DNA from 2 places in the Atlantibacter sp. MEI4A-1023 genome. Region 1 is predicted to be linked to the other one. Evidence: predicted binding sites of a transcription regulator. Region 1 holds the regulator's gene; the other holds the start of a gene.
What was found. Region 1 encodes PhoB, which activates phosphate uptake and scavenging genes when phosphate is short. Its sites were predicted from a motif close to CTGTCATAAAACTGNCNNAT; they were not measured.

Region 1 (4,213 bases):
CGCCGACTTTCGCCAGCGCGACCACGGTCAGTACAGGCAGGCCGACCGCCGTGATCAGAAAACCAATCGCCGCCGTCCAGACGTGTTCGCCTGCCTGCAGGCCAACCATAGGGGGGAAGATGATATTGCCTGCGCCTACAAACAGCGCAAAGGTCATAAAGCCCAGTGCGATGATGTCACGCGATTTCAGTTGATGGGTCATAAAGTCTAACTGCCTGTGGATGTGGTGTTGAAAAGAATGACGTTTAGGTTGCCAGCGCTGAGCGAAATAGCGTCGTTTCGTTATAAATCAGCGAAAAACACTTACCTGATGCCGTGGCGGAGAATAGTTTTTTGGATTACCACGAAATTACAGTGAGTCTGGCAACATCAGGTGCGCAATTTAAACGCTTATAACGTTTGAAGGCAATAAGGGATCTAAAAACCAGTAGATTATTCCACAATCGCGAAATGAGTTAGATATTCATACCAGAATCTTAAAAATGTTATGGCTTTTAATGCGAACAAAAAACAAACAACCGTCAAAAATAAGACAGTTGTTCAGGAAACCAAACGGCAAAAGGGCCAGTTTACTGGCCCATGGAAACTAAGTTTTACAGCGGGTTTAGCTGATTTGCCGCACCGGGGCAGGATTTGCGATAAGCCGTTCCGGCAGCACAAAACTAAAGGTGGTGCCTTTACCTGGCTGGCTCTCGATTTCAAGCCGCGCATCGTGGTGGCTGAGGGCGTGCTTAACAATCGCCAGCCCCAGTCCGCTGCCGCCAGTCTGGCGGGAACGGGCTTTATCCACCCGGTAAAAACGCTCGGTAAGACGCGGAATATGCTCCGCTGAAATTCCCGGTCCGTTATCCTGTACCGAAAACTTTGCTCCCTGCGGTGTGCGTTGCCAGGTTACGGTAATCGCCGTGCCTTCCGGAGTATGGTTGACCGCGTTATACACCAGGTTGGATATCGCACTGCGCAGTTGTTCATCATTGCCCAGCACTTTTAAATGACTGTCGACGTCAAATGTAAGCGTATGTCTTTTATGGCTTAAGGTTTGCGCCTCGCGCTCCACCACCCGCAACATCATCGGCACGTCAATTTGCTCATTCAGCACCAGCGCGGGCGCGGCCTCGATTTTCGACAGGGTCAGCAGTTGCTTGACCAGGCCTTCCATCCGGTGGGTTTGCTCGCGCATGGTATGGATGGCTTTCTCGCGCAGCGGGCCTTCGAGCGGTTTATCGTCCATCATCTCCAGATAGCCCTGGAGCACCGTCAGCGGTGTACGCAATTCGTGACTGACGTTAGCGAAGAAATTACGCCGTGCGCCTTCCAACTGGTGCATTTGCGTCACGTCGCGCGCCACCATTAATAGCTGTTCTTCGCTGTAAGGCATAACGCGGAATTCCAGGTGGCGGCCATTATTCAGCACAAGATTCAGCGGGCGGGTAAACTGCCGCCCCTTTAGCCAGTTGGTGAATTCGGGGTAGCGCAGCAGGTTAAGGATGTTTTGACCGTTATCGTCCGGCCAGCGCAGCCCCAGCAGTTGCTGAGCCAGGCCGTTACACCAGAAGATATTGCCCTCTTCGGTGGTGAGGATCACCGCATCCGGCAAGGATTCCGCGCCGCTGCGAAAGCGTTTGATCAGGCTGCCCAGCTCGCGGCGGCGCTTTTTGTTACGCAACTGCATTTGATGAAGGCCGTACAGCAGCGGGTCCCAACTCCCCCGCCCCGGCGGCGGCGTCATACTGCGATCGACCCAAATCCACCAGGAAAGGCGCATTAAATTCCAGAAATGCCAGACCAGCAGGCTGGTGACCGCCAGCAGCAGAAACCACGCCCAGTAACCAAAAATGGCCCCCAAAATCAGGGCCGGGATACAACACAGCACCAGCTCAAGGGCCAGCCTTTTCCATGACAGCCGTTCCAGCACGCGTCACTCTCCGGTTATCGTGATTAAAAACGACTTGAGAAGCGGTAGCCGGTTCCGCGAACCGTTTGCACCATACGATCGTGCCCGCTCAGCTCCAGCGCTTTACGCAGGCGGCGGATATGCACGTCCACGGTTCGGTCTTCTACATATACGTTGGTGCCCCAGACGTGATTAAGCAACTGCTCGCGGCTGTAAACCCGCTCCGGGTGGGTCATAAAGAAGTGTAACAGTTTGAATTCGGTAGGGCCCATATCGAGAGGGTTTTCGCCGGTCATCACGCGGTGGGAGCTGGGGTCGAGGCTCAGCCCCTGCATTTCGATCACCTCCTCCACCGCCATCGGGGAGATGCGGCGCATCACGGCTTTGATCCGCGCCACCAGCTCTTTCGGGGAGAACGGCTTGGTGATGTAATCGTCCGCGCCGGTTTCCAGCCCGCGCACCCGGTCTTCTTCTTCACCGCGCGCGGTCAGCATCATGACCGGGATATCGCGGGTCAGCGCTTCACGTTTGAGATGTTTAATAAACTGAAGCCCGGAACCGCCCGGCAACATCCAGTCCAGCAGGATAAGGTCGGGCCAGGGTTCGTTAAGCTGATTCACCGCGGTGTCATAATCTTCCGCTTCAACCGGCTGGAAGCCATTTTGTTCGAGTACGAAGCACACCATCTCACGGATTGGCGCTTCATCTTCAACGACCAGGATACGTCTCGCCATGATTAGCCCTGTCAAATTAAGTCGAATTTTCTGAATGCGGCGCCATTATGCGTCAGTTTTATGACAGATTTATGAAAAAGATGACGGTCTTATGACCCATCAGTTTGCTGTATAAATCTGGCGTCAGGACAGTGAAGTATAAGGAGGGTTATAATCCCCCTTTCGCTTTTACGCCACAGGGAATGACGATGCGCATCCTCCACACCTCAGACTGGCATCTCGGTCAAAATTTTTATACCAAAAGCCGCGCGGCGGAGCACCAGGCCTTCCTGACGTGGCTGCGCCAGACGGCGGCGGAGCAGCAGGTGGATGCCATTATCGTCGCCGGGGATATCTTTGATACCGGTTCGCCGCCGAGCTACGCCCGTGAACTGTATAACCGCTTCGTGGTGGATCTCCAGCCGACCGGCTGTGAGTTAATCGTCCTGGCGGGCAATCATGATTCGGTTGCGACGCTCAACGAATCCCGCGAACTGCTGGCCTGCCTGAATACCCGGGTGGTCGCCAGCGCGCAGCGTGATCCTGAAGGCCAGGCATTGATTATCAATAAACGGAATGGCGAGCCGGGCGCGGTACTGTGCCCTGTCCCGTTTTTACGCCCGCGCGACATCACTAAAAGCCGCGCCGGCGAATCGGGCAGCGATAAACAACTGCAACTGCTGGACGCCATTACCCGTCATTACCAGGAGTGCTTTGAAGCCGCCTGCCAGCTGCGTGGCGAACGCGCGCTGCCGGTTATCGCAACCGGCCATTTAACCGCGCTGGGCGTCACCAAAACCGATGCGGTGCGCGATATTTACATCGGCACCCTCGACGCGTTCCCCGCCAGCCATTTCCCGGCGGCGGATTACATCGCCCTGGGCCATATTCATCGCGCCCAGACGGTGGCAAAGAGCGAACATATCCGCTATTGCGGCTCGCCGATCCCATTAAGTTTTGATGAAACCGGCAGTGAAAAAGTGGTGAATCTGGTGGAGTTTTCCGGCGCATCGCTGGCGAAAATCACCCCACTGGCAGTACCGGTTACCCAGCCGCTGGCGATGATCAAAGGCACGCTGGCCCAAATCGAGCAGCAGCTTGAGCAGTGGCGCGACGCGCCCGCCGAGCCGAAAACCTGGCTGGATATCGAAATTGTCAGCGATGATTTCCTGCACGATATGCAGCGCCATATCGTTGCCATGACCGAAAATCTGCCGGTGGAAGTGATCTTACTGCGCCGTAACCGCGAGCAGCGAGAACAGGCTATCGCCCGGCTGGAAACCGAAACCCTGAGCGAACTCAGCGTAGAGGAAGTGTTTGAGCGCCGCCTGCAAAGCGAAGCGCTGGAAGAGGATGAAGCCGCCAGGTTGAGGACGCTGTTCGCCCAAACCCTGGAGACGATGCAGCAGGAGGAAAACGCATGAAGATTTTGAGCCTGCGTCTTAAGAACCTCAACTCCCTGAAGGGTGAATGGAAAATCGACTTTACCCAGGAGCCGTTTTCCAGCAATGGACTGTTTGCTATAACCGGGCCAACCGGCGCGGGGAAAACCACCCTGCTTGATGCCGTTTGCCTGGCGCTGTATCACAAGACGCCGCGCCTCAAC
Region 2 (4,213 bases), 1.9 Mb from region 1:
AACGTTACGCGCCGCGCGGCCAATGGTCTGGATAAGCGAACGCTCGGAACGCAGGAAGCCCTCTTTATCGGCATCCAGAATCGCCACCAGCGACACTTCCGGCATATCCAGGCCCTCACGCAGTAAGTTGATGCCCACCAGCACGTCAAACTCGCCCAGACGCAGGTCGCGGATGATTTCCATACGCTCCACGGTATCGATATCCGAGTGCAGGTAGCGCACCTTTTCGCCGTGCTCTTCGAGATACTCGGTAAGGTCTTCCGCCATGCGTTTAGTCAGCGTGGTGACCAGTACGCGCTCGTTGATGGCGGCGCGCTTGCGGATTTCCGACAGCAGATCGTCCACTTGGGTCGCCACCGGACGCACTTCGATAACCGGATCGAGCAGCCCGGTCGGGCGCACCACCTGGTCAATAATCTCGCTGCCGGATTTTTCCAGTTCATAATTGCCCGGCGTGGCCGAGACATAGATGGTTTGCGGGGCCAGGGCTTCGAATTCTTCAAATTTCATCGGCCGGTTATCCAGCGCCGACGGCAGTCGGAAGCCGTACTCTACCAGCGTTTCTTTACGCGCTCGGTCACCGCGGTACATCCCGCCGATTTGCGGGATCGTGACGTGGGATTCGTCCACCACCAGCAGGCCGTCGGCAGGCAGGTAGTCAAACAGGGTCGGCGGCGCTTCGCCCGGACCGCGCCCGGACAGATAGCGCGAGTAGTTCTCGATGCCGGAGCAGTAGCCCAGCTCGTTCATCATTTCTAAATCGAACTGGGTACGCTGGGTCAGGCGCTGCTCTTCCAGCAGCTTATTGTTGGCCAGCAGCACCTTGCGGCGATCGGCCAGTTCCACTTTGATCTCTTCCATCGCCTGCACAATGCGCTCGCGCGGCGTGACGTAGTGGGTTTTTGGGTAGATAGTAAAGCGCGGGATCACCCCTTCAACCTGCCCGGTGAGCGGATCGAACAGCGACAGGCGCTCGACTTCTTCATCGAACAGCTCCACGCGCAGCGCCACGTCATCCGATTCTGCCGGGAAGATGTCGATCACTTCGCCACGCACCCGGAAGGTGCCGCGCTGGAACGCCTGATCGTTGCGGGTGTACTGCAACTCCGCCAGGCGGCGCAGAATGGCGCGCTGGTCGATAATCATGCCGTTGGTGAGGTGCAGCATCATCTTGAGATACAGATCCGGGTCGCCCAGACCGTAGATAGCGGACACCGATGCCACCACCACCACGTCCCGGCGCTCTAACAGCGCTTTGGTGGCGGATAAACGCATCTGCTCAATGTGTTCGTTCACCGAGGCGTCTTTCTCGATAAAGGTGTCTGAGCTCGGCACGTAGGCTTCAGGCTGGTAGTAATCGTAGTACGAGACGAAATACTCTACGGCGTTATCCGGGAAGAACTCTTTCATCTCGCCATACAGCTGTGCCGCCAGCGTTTTGTTGGGCGCCAGCACCATGGTCGGGCGCTGCAAATCGGCAATGACATTCGCCACGGTGAACGTTTTCCCCGAGCCGGTTACCCCCAGCAGCGTTTGATGGGCAAGGCCATCCTCAAGCCCCTCTTTCAGACAGCGGATCGCCTCTGGCTGGTCACCGGAGGGCGTAAAAGCGGAATTGAGTTTGAACGGTTTGCTCATTAGATACCTGGCGCGTTGCGGGGGGAATGGATAATTTTACTCCCTCACGGTCAATTTGCCAACGCAAAAGACTGGATAAAAACACAGTGCAGGATACACTTGAAATAACACTAAAATTTTGCGGTCATCCGCGGGGAAAAGTACAAATAGGATATATTGATGCGTAATGTCCGGTTATCCCCAAACGAACCGGTTTTTTAACATTTGTCAAGCAAGGTAATGAAAGTTTTGTGGCAACCCGTTACACTTTTTTGACAACCATTGATTTTATATAATCTGTTGTAAAATAAACTAAATTTTTATCAGCCGCCTTTCGCGCCAATTCATGCGCAACCCGCGTATTCTCTCGCTTCCCACCAGTTTTCTAACTCTAATGCACAAGGTTATCCACAGGAATAGTGGATAAGTGGGTGCAGCCCTGAAGCCTCGCCGCCCAGGAGAAACCCTGCTTTTGGTGTGCCGGTTGGGTAAAAAAAAATTTATCGCTAATTTTGGTGGTTTTTTGCCAAACCTGGCATGCCTGGCGGATCCGTTGCGCAACCGTACTGCTACTGGCCGCACCGCTGCACCAGCGGAGAATGTTAAAGCACTGTTAAAGTGCAGCGCTATCTTGCGTTATTACCCGCAAGCGCAGGAATACGCCGAATGTGTGAGTTTATTCTTAATTTTGCCTCTCGCTGTTCTTCCGCAGCCGCACTGGCAGAGGAATTGCAGTATCCCTGAATCCGTCGCGGTACAACCCAGGAGCGCTTATGTTGAGTTTGCATTCAGTGAATCAGTTTTATGGCGAACGCCATGTTTTATGGAATGTGGATCTGGAGATGCTCCCCGGGGAGTGCATCTGCATTACCGGCGCACAGGGGATGGGAAAAACCACGTTGCTAAACTGCATTACGGGTCATCTGCCGGTCCAGAGCGGCACTATCGTCTGGCGGCATGCCGGATTTGCGCCGCAACAGCTCACTGACGCCAGCGCCGATATGCGCGCCGCGCTGGGCATCGGCTACGTGCCTCACGACCGGCGGATTTTTTCCGGGCTAACGGTGGAAGAGAACCTGCTCATCGCTCTGCGCGCCGCCGGAGAGAACCCCGGAACGATCCCTGAATCAACCTTTACGCTGTTTCCCGAACTGTATCCGCTGCGCCACACGCGCGGCGCGGCGCTGAGCGATGAGAACCAGCAGCGGCTGGCGCTGGCCAATGCGCTGGTGATCCAGCCGACATTATTAATTCTGGATGAACCCACGCGCGGTAACAGCGCCGGGTTTATTCACAAACTGGGGGATGTGTTGCTGCGGCTAAACCGCGAGTTCGGCCTGTCGATTTTGATGGTAGAGCAGCGGATGTCGTTTATCCGCCGCGTGGCCGAGCGTTTTTGCCTGCTGCACAAGGGGAGAAGCGTGGCGCAGGGCAGCGTGGCGCAACTCGATAACCCGCGTCTGCTGCCCTTGATTCACTGTTAATCGAGCAGGGAAATATCCAGAAAACGGCCTGTCTCCTGGATAAACGGGTCGTTAAGCCAGGGAATTTCGCCGAGCAGCGGCGCAGGAATACGCGCCTGTAGCGAGGCTAAATAATCCTGATGACGCGCGCCGGGCGGCGTCACGTCGTTGGCGATCCAGCCCGCTAAACGTAACCCGGCAGCTTGCACGGCAGCCGCAGTCAGCATGGCGTGATTGATGCAGCCCAATTTAACGCCCACCACCAGGATCACTGGCAGCTGTTCTTCTACCACCCAGTCGGCAAAAGTCCAGGTTTCGCCGAGCGGGGTAAACCAGCCGCCCGCGCCTTCAACTTGCACCCAGTCGGCTTGCTGCTCCAGCCCTGCCAGCCCTTGCGACATCACCGCGCGTTCAATCGCCACGCCCGTAGAACGGCTTACCAGATGCGGCGACGTCGGTTCCTCAAACACGTAGGGATTGACTTCGTCATACTCCAACTCCAGTGAACTGTTGCGCTGCAGCGCCAGCGCATCGCTGTTGCGCACGCCCTCAGGGGTAATGTCGCTGCCCGACGCCACAGGCTTAAACCCGGCGCTGCGGTAGCCCACCCGGTTGGCTGCTTGCAATAATGCGCAACTGGCGACAGTTTTGCCCACTTCGGTGTCGGTTCCGGTGACGAACCAGCGTTTACTCACGGCGTATTACTCCACAAAAAAGTTGATAGGTGAGCGGAAAACGCCCGCCCTGCTGGGGCCAGGCCAGCGCCAGTTGCTGCAACTGGCTGCGGGTCAATACCCGGCTTTCACGCCCATGATGCAGATGGGTCGCGCCGATGCCCTTCAGGGACTGCATGGCGCTGAGCGGGTCGGCAAAATGCAGCGTTAGCGGGCTTTGCTGCCAGTGCAGTGGGAACAGCGCACAGGCGTCCAGCACCGCGTCAACGGGTAAGAAAGCATTTGCATGGCAGGCATCATCCACGCCGCGCCACGCCTGGTGTAGCTCGTCTAGCGATCCGGCGACCAACGTGGTAAAGGCGATGCGTCCGCCGGGGCGCGTCACGCGCCACAGCTCGCGAAGGCCCTGTGCCAGCTCACTGCACCACTGCACCGCCAGGTTGCTCCAGGCTAAATCGA

Region 2: a site for PhoB is predicted at 1,856-1,875, ahead of uvrB (excinuclease ABC subunit UvrB). Genes of this name have one in related genera too.

Annotation. Positions count from the first base shown of each region.
Region 1 covers NZ_CM149568.1:3,501,652-3,505,864, forward strand. Annotated here, with positions in the region: gene brnQ (branched-chain amino acid transporter carrier protein BrnQ) at 1-202, opposite strand, end outside; gene phoR (phosphate regulon sensor histidine kinase PhoR) at 605-1,915, opposite strand; gene phoB (phosphate response regulator transcription factor PhoB) at 1,939-2,628, opposite strand; gene sbcD (exonuclease subunit SbcD) at 2,817-4,031, shown strand; gene sbcC (exonuclease subunit SbcC) at 4,028-4,213, shown strand, end outside.
Region 2 covers NZ_CM149568.1:1,616,926-1,621,138, reverse strand. Annotated here, with positions in the region: gene uvrB (excinuclease ABC subunit UvrB) at 1-1,638, opposite strand, end outside; gene ACVV26_RS07845 (ABC transporter ATP-binding protein) at 2,391-3,101, shown strand; gene bioD (dethiobiotin synthase) at 3,098-3,775, opposite strand; gene bioC (malonyl-ACP O-methyltransferase BioC) at 3,768-4,213, opposite strand, start outside.